Regions from separate parts of the Mesorhizobium sp. M0060 genome, predicted to be linked through region 3. Evidence: predicted binding sites of a transcription regulator. Region 3 holds the regulator's gene; each other region holds the start of a gene.
The links. Region 3 encodes LexA, which represses DNA repair genes until DNA is damaged. Its sites were predicted from a motif close to TGTTCNNNNTGTGTTCNG; they were not measured.

Region 1 (2,204 bases), on a different contig from region 3:
CGGCGGAAAATAGACATGGCCTTTTAGCGGTCGCACCGCAGCCTGTCCAGAAACACGAAACGGGCTCAAATCACGGCCTTCACCGGCACTTTGAAATGGCTTCTGCCCCGCCATAAAACGCAAACCGCCGGCACGGGGCCGGCGGTTCGAAACGCATCGATTAAGCAAACTCAGATCAAAACATCAACCGAAACCTGGCTGAAGCTCCGCGGGGCGTCGCTCGCCAAGCCTACATCGCGCCGGCGTCGTCCTCGAAACCGTCGTCGCTGCTTTCGGAGCCGCCGTTCTCAAGGAATTTCTCGGCGATCAGCCCGGCATTCTGCCGCAGCGCCAGCTCGATCTCGCGCGCCGTGTCGGGATTGTCGCGCAGGAACAGTTTTGCGTTTTCGCGGCCCTGGCCGAGACGCTGGGAATTGTAGGAGAACCAGGCGCCCGACTTTTCGACCACGCCGGCCTTGACGCCGAGGTCGACCAGCTCGCCGGTCTTGGACACGCCCTCGCCATACATGATGTCGAACTCGACCACCTTAAAGGGCGGCGCCAGCTTGTTCTTGACGACCTTGACGCGGGTCTGGTTGCCGACGACCTCGTCGCGATCCTTGACCGAGCCGATGCGGCGAATGTCGAGGCGGACCGAGGCATAGAATTTCAGCGCGTTGCCGCCGGTCGTCGTCTCGGGCGAACCGAACATGACGCCGATCTTCATGCGGATCTGGTTGATGAAGATGACCATGGTGTTGGAGCGCGAGATCGAGGCGGTGAGCTTGCGCAGTGCCTGACTCATCAGGCGGGCCTGCAGGCCGGGCAGCGAATCGCCCATCTCGCCTTCGATTTCGGCGCGCGGCGTCAGCGCCGCCACCGAATCGACGACCAGCACGTCGATGGCGCCGGAGCGCACCAGCGTGTCGCAGATCTCAAGCGCCTGCTCACCGGTATCGGGCTGCGAGATCAACAGGTTTTCGAGATCGACGCCGAGCTTGCGGGCATAGACCGGGTCGAGCGCGTGCTCGGCATCGACGAAGGCGCAGATGCCGCCCTTCTTCTGGGCTTCGGCCACCGTGTGCAGCGCCAGCGTCGTCTTGCCCGAGCTTTCCGGCCCGTAGATCTCGACGATGCGGCCGCGCGGCAGGCCGCCGACGCCAAGCGCGATGTCGAGGCCAAGCGAGCCGGTCGGCACCGTTTCGATCTCGACGACCTGCTCGTTTGCGCCGAGCCGCATGATCGAGCCCTTGCCGAAGGCACGCTCGATTTGCGACAGCGCCGCATCCAGAGCCTTTGATTTGTCCACCGCTTTGTCCTCTACAAGCCGCAAAGTATTCTGAGCCATGATACATCACCCCGTGGTCGTCAATGAAGGCCGGACAATCCCGTAATCCTTGTTAGAATGTACCTTATTTGTTCTCGTTTGTCAACGGACGGCAAGCACCTGAAAAACAAACGATATCGCGATTTGTTCTATTTTTGTTTCGCGCTTTCGGCGGGAGACATACCCTGCATCCTATGCGGGGCCGTTACTGCCATGTTGCGAATCGCGCCTGTGATTGCGGGCTTCCGCAGGGCAACCTAGTCTCCTCCCGGGCAACAGCAAAGGTCATTTTGCCGGCATGATGAAATCCTCGACGATCCTGGCCGTGGGCGGCGCCTATATCGAGCGGCGCGGCCGGCTTGTCGGCGCCTTCGTGCCGGCCGCGTCGAACCCCGGCACGATGCGCGAGCATGTCGGCGGCGCCGTCTTCAACGCCTTGCGCTGTGCGGTGCGGCGCGGCGTCTCGGCCTCGCTGCTTTCGGTGCGCGGCGGCGATGCCCAAGGCGACACGGTTTTACGCGCCATCACCGAGGCCGGCATTGCCGATCTGTCGGCGGTGTTCCTCGATCGCGCGACGCCGAGCCATACGGCGTTGGTCGATAGCGACGGTGGGCTGATCGCCGGCCTTGCCGACATGGTGCTCTACGAACTGGCGCTTCCCAAGCAGATCCGCCGCGCCAAGGTGCGTGAGGCGATCGGCACCGCCGACGCGGTGCTGTGCGACGCCAACCTGCCGTCGACCGCGTTGGAGCGGCTGGCGGCGCTCGCTGCCGGCAAGCCGGTCTTTGCGCTTGCGGTCTCGTCCAGCAGAGCGGCGCGGCTGACGCCGGTGCTTGACCTTCTGGCGCTGACCTTCATGAACCGGCAAGAGGCCGGCGTGCTCGCCGGCGTGGACATA
Region 2 (2,204 bases), on a different contig from region 3:
CCGGCCGCCGAGATCATCACATCCTCGGAGGTGACGATCGAAGCGCGCTTGTTGCCGACCAGATCGGCATAGGCGCGCAAGCCGCGCGTCAGCACGTTGCGAAACCCGGCCTCGTGCGTGCCGCCTTCGGCGGTCGGAATGGTGTTGCAATAGGAATTTATAAAACCGTCGCCGCCGAACCAGGTCACCGCCCATTCGAGCGAACCGTGGCCGCCTTGCTTCTCGCTCTTGCCGGCGAACATTTCACGAGTCACCTGGAATTCGTCGCCGAGCGAGGCTTTCAGATAGTCTTTGAGGCCGCCCGGAAAATGGAACTCGGCCTTGGCCGGCGTGGTGTCCTTTTCCTTGATCAGCGATGGATCGCAGGTCCAGCGGATTTCGACACCGCCGAACAGATAGGCCTTTGAGCGCGCCATGCGGTAGAGCCGCGCCGGCTCGAACGCCGCGCCCTTGCCGAAAATCTGTTCGTCGGGATGGAAGCGGATCTTCGTGCCGCGGCGGTTGTGCACCTCGCCGAGTTGCTCCAGGCCGGTGACCGGAATACCGCGCGAGAATTTTTGCCGATAAAGTTTCCTTCCCAGCGCGACCTCGACTTCGAGATGGTCCGACAGCGCGTTGACGACAGATACGCCGACGCCGTGCAGGCCGCCGGACGTCTCGTAAACCTTGCTGTCGAACTTGCCGCCCGAATGCAGCGTCGTCATGATGAGTTCGAGCGCCGGCTTCTTGAATTTCGGGTGCGGATCGACCGGGATGCCGCGGCCATTGTCGGTGACCGTCAGGTATCCGTCTGCGGACAGCTCGACATCGATGAACGTCGCATGGCCGGCGACCGCCTCGTCCATCGAATTGTCGATGACTTCGGCGAACAGATGGTGCATCGCCTTGTCGTCGGTGCCGCCAATGTACATCCCCGGGCGGCGCCGCACTGGCTCAAGCCCTTCCAGCACCTCGATATCGGCGGCACTATAGCTCTCGCTGGCATCGCGGGCTGGCGGGCGCTTCGTCGCCTGCACCAGCGGGTCGGCCGGGCGCGCGGTAGCGCGAGCTGGCTGCGGCGGCTTTTCCGGATTGCCGAAAAGATCGTTGCTGTCGTCCATGCTGGTCCTGGATTCCGATGCTGCGAATCACCCCCGATACTGCCACGCTTTTCGCGGGCAGGCGACGGAGGTTCCTGTTACGTTCGAGGATAGAGCCTCTTACTGCAAAACCATTCGACAACCAAGCGGCGGAAATGGGGTCGAGGCTTGGAGCATCGACGTTTTGTAAACCCTGTCCGAAGGTTACGCCGCAAGGTTGGCTGAAAAACGATATCCGCGGAGTGTCGCTGACCTAGAATGCAGCGGAACCCTCGAGAGGCTGTCGCCTAAGCATGTTGGATTACAGTTCGCTCCTGCTCGCGGCGGCGCTGTCGGGCACGTGTCTCAGCATCACCATGTTTGCGATCTGGTTCACCGCGCCACAGGCACGGTTTGTGCTGACGGTGGCGTGTGGCATTCTCATGCTCGTCGCACATGTGGTCTTGTTTTGGCATTACGCAAGGGATCCTAGCCCCTGGCTTTGCCAGATCGTGCTTGCGCTTCTCAGCCTGGGCTTCCTGATTATCTGCCTGTCGGCCATGCAATATCTCAGCATACGCGACTACAGGCGCGCGGTTCTGCCGACCTTGATTGCGATGGCTGTTTGCGCGGGCGCGACGTATCTCGGGTTTGATGGTATCGGCTTCATTGTCACCTACGCGACGGTAACGGCGCTGCTCTCGCTCATTGGGGTGATGTTCTGGATCAAGGGTGGCCACGATCGTCGGATATTGCTGGTCGTCTCGTTCCTGAGCGGCGTCTGTGCGCTGTCCTTCGGACTTTGCGGCGCGGTTCTGCTAATCAAGGGCCAATGGGTGCTCGGCGTTGCGCCCGACAATTGGGCCGAGCGGGTGAATTCCGTCGTAGCCGTCGCCTGCATGACGGGGTTTGGTGCATTGACGCTCTCCCTGCACCATTTGCAGGCGCAGATCGAATTGAAGGCCGAGACGATGACCGATCCATTGACCGGGCTGATGAACCGGCGGGCGTTGACGGCACTCTACGGTGACCGGGCTTTCGGTCCGTTCATGTCCGTCGCCATGTTCGATCTCGACCATTTCAAGAGGACGAACGACGTATTCGGTCACCCGGTCGGCGACCAGGTTCTGCGCCGCTTTGCCGCCG
Region 3 (2,204 bases):
CCGAGGTCTGCGTGGTCAAGCGGCCGCTGGTCGCCATCATCGCCACCGGCGACGAATTGCTGCCGCCGGGCAGCGAGCTTGGCCCCGACCAGATCATCTCGTCAAACGCCTATGGCGTCGCCGCCGCCGCACAGTCGGTCGGCGCGCGCGCGCTCGATCTCGGCATCGCGCCGGACCGCAAGGAGGCGATCGCTGCGCTGGTGACAAAGGCGGTGAAGGCCGGCGCGAATGTCATCGTCACGCTGGGTGGTGCCTCGGTCGGTGACCACGACTTCGTCCATGACGTGCTGACCGGGCAAGGCATGACCCTCGATTTCTGGAAGATCGCCATGCGGCCCGGCAAGCCGCTGATGTTCGGGCGGCTGGGCGACATCCGCTGCATCGGCCTGCCCGGCAATCCGGTGGCAAGCCTGGTCTGCACCCAGCTCTTCCTGAAGCCGCTGCTGGCGCGGCTCGGCGGCCGGGCCTTTCAGCAGGATATACGTCGGGCGCGGCTCGGCGCTGCCATGCCGGCCAATGATCTCAGGCAGGATTATGTGCGGGCTGTTGTCAGGCACGACGCCGGCACGCTGGTGGCGACGCCGTTCGGCATTCAGGATTCCTCAATGCTGAAAATGCTGGCCGATGCGAACGGGCTGATCGTTCGCGCACCGTTCGCACCCGCCGCGGCGGCGGATGCTCCCTGCGACGTGCTGATGTTACGCTGAACAAACCGTCAACACATTCATTAAACTTTAAACAGTTGCGGAACACAAATGGAACAGATAGTGTTTGTTCTGGGTTTGTTTTTCTGATTCTGTTGGGGGTCGCTATGCTGACACGCAAACAACACGAACTGCTGATGTTCATCCACGAAAGGCTTAAGGAAAGCGGTATCCCGCCCTCCTTCGACGAGATGAAGGAAGCGCTCGACCTGGCTTCCAAATCAGGAATCCACCGGCTGATAACGGCGCTGGAGGAGCGCGGCTTCATTCGCCGTTTGCCCAACAGGGCCCGTGCCCTGGAGGTGCTGCGCCTGCCCGACTCGATCGCCCCAGGCCTCAATGCGGCACGCAAGTTCTCGCCGAGCGTCATCCAGGGCAGTCTTGGGCAAGGCGGTCCTGGGCAGGGCAGCCTGGGACGGCAAGGCAAGCCGACATCGTCGCGCGTCCCTGCAGCCGGCAATGACGACGATGTCGTCGTCGCCGTGTCGATTCCGGTGATGGGCCGCATCGCCGCCGGTGTGCCGATCGACGCCATCCAGCACCAGACGCATTCGATCTCCGTGCCGCCGGACATGATCATGGGCGGCGAGCATTATGCGCTTGAGGTCAAAGGCGATTCGATGATCGAGGCCGGCATTTTCGACGGCGACACGGTCATCATCCGCAATGCCGATACGGCGAGCCCCGGTGAGATCGTGGTGGCTCTGGTCGACGAGGAGGAAGCGACGCTGAAGCGGTTCCGCCGCAAGGGCGCCTCGATCGCCCTGGAAGCCGCTAATCCGGCCTATGAGACGCGCATCTTCGGGCCAGACAGGGTCAAGGTGCAAGGCAAACTCGTCGGGCTGATCCGCCGCTACTGAGTTGCGCCCTTGGGTGTGGTGCCGGCTTAGGCTTGTCGGCCTTGCGATATGGCGGCAGGCCTCTGGCCTCGCGTGAAAACTTCCGCTGCATATGCCAGGGCCGGTATGATTTTTCGACCGCGAAGCGGATTTCTGCGCGCGTTGCCGCTTGTGGATCGAAATACACGGCGGCACTTCCCGCGCGCGCCAGTTGCCGTTTGGTGACGACGAGGACCAGCCGGTCGTAGTAGCAGGGGTTATGGGTGGTGGCGTCGTCGATGACGATCAAACTGGCAAAAGCACAGGCTGGCCGCGCAGAATCCCGGTCCTTGGCTTGCGCGACAATCGCACCGGATGGATGGCGGGCAAGGCAGAGGCCCTCCGTGCAAATGAAAGGCATGCCCGCTGGCAGATCGGCTGGGTCGGCAATGTCGAATTGCGGGTCGTTCTTTCCCGGTGTTTCCGGCGCGACGATGGCCTCGGAGGTCAGGGCGCGTTTCCAGTTGTCGATGGTGAATTCATTCGGGCGTGCTCGGTTGACCGCGAGTTCACCGCTGCCGATCGGCAGCGCGACCAGCCGTGCGTCCTCCGAGATCAATACGTCGGGTGCGCGCGTCTGCGTAGTCGTCAGCAAGCCGGCGAGCGCGAAAGGAAGTGCCGC
Region 4 (2,204 bases), on a different contig from region 3:
TCGGCGACACGCGGGCTGCTTTCCGCTTTTGCTCCGCCGCCATTCGAACCAGCGGTGTCCTCCGCCGGTTGCGCGCCAAACTCCAGTGCCTCGATCTTTTGCCCGCGCCTGGTCACCTTGGATGTCGAGACGAGGATGTCATCGATGTCCTTGGCCGATTGGCCGAAATGCGTCTGCAATTTGCGCACCCGCTCATCGAGCCGTGAGACGTCTTCCATCAGCCGGATGACTTCGCCCTGGATCAGGTGCGCCTGCTCGCGCATGCGAGCATCCTTGAGGATTGCCTGGATGACCTGGATCGACAGCATCAAAAGCGACGGCGAGACGATGACGATGCGGGCGCGGTGCGCCTTGTGGACAACCGCTTCGAAGTTCTCATGGATCTCGGCGAATACCGATTCCGAGGGTACAAACATGAAGGCGGTGTCCTGCGTCTCACCTTGGATCAGGTATTTTTCGGAAATATCACGGACATGTACCTCGATGTCGCGGCGGAAAGCCTGTGCGGCGGACTTCTGCAGGTCGGCGCCTTCGGCGGCACGGATGGCATTCCAGGCTTCGAGCGGAAACTTTGCGTCGATGGCAAGTGCGGGCGCGCCATTCGGCATTTTCACCAGGCAGTCGGGCCGGCTGCCATTCGACAAGGTCGCTTGGAATTCATAGGCACCGTGCGGCAGGCCGTCGGCGACGATCGCCTCCATGCGCGACTGGCCGAAGGCGCCGCGCGTTTGCTTGTTGGAGAGGATCGCCTGAAGTTGCACGACCTGGCTAGCGAGCGACTGGATGTTGCCTTGCGCGGTATCGATGACCGCGAGCCGCTCCTGCAGCTTGGCAAGGCTCTCATGCGTCGATCTCGTCTGCTCGGTCATGGTCTGGCCAAGACGGCCGGTCATGGCGTCGAGGCGCTGGCCGATCGACTGCGTGAGTTCCGCCTGCCGCGCCCCGAACACTTCGGCGATGGCACCCATGCGGCCCTGCATTTCCGCCTGGCTTGCCAAGATGCCGGCCATCCGCGCCTCGGCGTCGCGGGCGTGGTCGGCGGATTCCGCGGCCGCCACCGCACGCGCCTTGGCCGATCGCCACAGCGCGACGACAAGCGCCACGAACAGCCCGAGGAACAGCATTGCGCCGAACGCCAGGGCATGGCCGAGCGTGATCGTGGTGGCGCCGAGCCGGGCGACAGGTTCGGACAGGATGGCGGCCAGTTCGTTCATGCCGACAGCATAGATGATTCGGGACGCCGGCACAGATCAAAACGTGAACGGCCCGGAGGCGCCCCGGTTGACGCTTTTCGTGCGACGTCTTAGGTGAGACGCCATGTCGATCAAGCCGCTTATCATCCTTCCCGATCCCGTCCTGCGTCAGGTTTCGAAACCGGTCGAGCGTGTCGACGGCGATCTGCGCAAACTGGCCGGCGACATGCTGGACACCATGTATGACGCGCCCGGTATCGGACTGGCGGCGATCCAGGTCGGCGAACCTTTGCGCGTGCTGGTGATCGACCTGGCCAAGGAGGACGAGACGCCGGCGCCGCACGTCTTCATCAATCCAGAAATCCTCGAAAGCTCCGACCAGCGTTCGGTCTACGAGGAAGGCTGCCTGTCGATCCCGGACTACTATGCCGAGGTCGAGCGCCCCGCGGCGGTGCGGGTGAAATATCTCGATCGCGACGGCAAGCTGCAGGAGATCGAGGCCGAGGGGCTGATGGCGACTTGCCTGCAGCATGAGATCGACCATCTCAATGGCGTGCTGTTCATCGATTATATCTCCAAGCTGAAGCGCGACATGGTGGTCAAGAAGTTCAAGAAGCTCGCCAAGGATAAGATGCCGGGCAAGATGGTGGGGTAGCTCACTCGATAATCCGCCAAACGTTACAGCCAGACTTTAATTCTCCTTGAGCAACTCTCTTCGCGATGATATCATTGATATCAAATGGAGGCGGCGATGGGCGATATGCTGATCAGAAATATTCCCGAACCGTTGAAGCATGAAATCGAACAGGCGGCGCAGAGGGGCGGCCAGAGCTTGTCACGCAAGGCGATCGACCTTTTGCGGAAAGGTATGATCGCCGAAAAAGAGAGCAGGCCGGAGCCGGGCGTTTCCGCGTGGGACGCCATCCGCGGAGCATTCGCTGCCGAAAACGCAATTGGCGACGAATTCGCAGAAATAATGGACGAAATCGAAGCGGAACGGAAACGCGACTT

Region 1: a site for LexA is predicted at 1,452-1,469, ahead of recA (recombinase RecA). Genes of this name have one in related genera too.
Region 2: a site for LexA is predicted at 1,170-1,187, ahead of parE (DNA topoisomerase IV subunit B). Genes of this name have one in related genera too.
Region 4: a site for LexA is predicted at 1,247-1,264, ahead of NKJ94_RS14580 (DNA recombination protein RmuC). Genes of this name have one in related genera too.

The regions. Positions count from the first base shown of each region.
Region 1 covers NZ_JAMYUP010000032.1:55,668-57,871, reverse strand. Annotated here, with positions in the region: gene recA (recombinase RecA) at 230-1,327, opposite strand; gene NKJ94_RS24975 (carbohydrate kinase family protein) at 1,605-2,204, shown strand, end outside.
Region 2 covers NZ_JAMYUP010000054.1:25,722-27,925, forward strand. Annotated here, with positions in the region: gene parE (DNA topoisomerase IV subunit B) at 1-1,100, opposite strand, end outside; gene NKJ94_RS30135 (GGDEF domain-containing protein) at 1,373-2,204, shown strand, end outside.
Region 3 covers NZ_JAMYUP010000004.1:129,977-132,180, reverse strand. Annotated here, with positions in the region: gene NKJ94_RS06150 (molybdopterin molybdotransferase MoeA) at 1-707, shown strand, start outside; gene lexA (transcriptional repressor LexA) at 812-1,564, shown strand; gene NKJ94_RS06140 (ComEC/Rec2 family competence protein) at 1,521-2,204, opposite strand, start outside.
Region 4 covers NZ_JAMYUP010000012.1:130,850-133,053, forward strand. Annotated here, with positions in the region: gene NKJ94_RS14580 (DNA recombination protein RmuC) at 1-1,214, opposite strand, end outside; gene def (peptide deformylase) at 1,318-1,848, shown strand; gene NKJ94_RS14590 (plasmid stabilization protein) at 1,945-2,204, shown strand, end outside.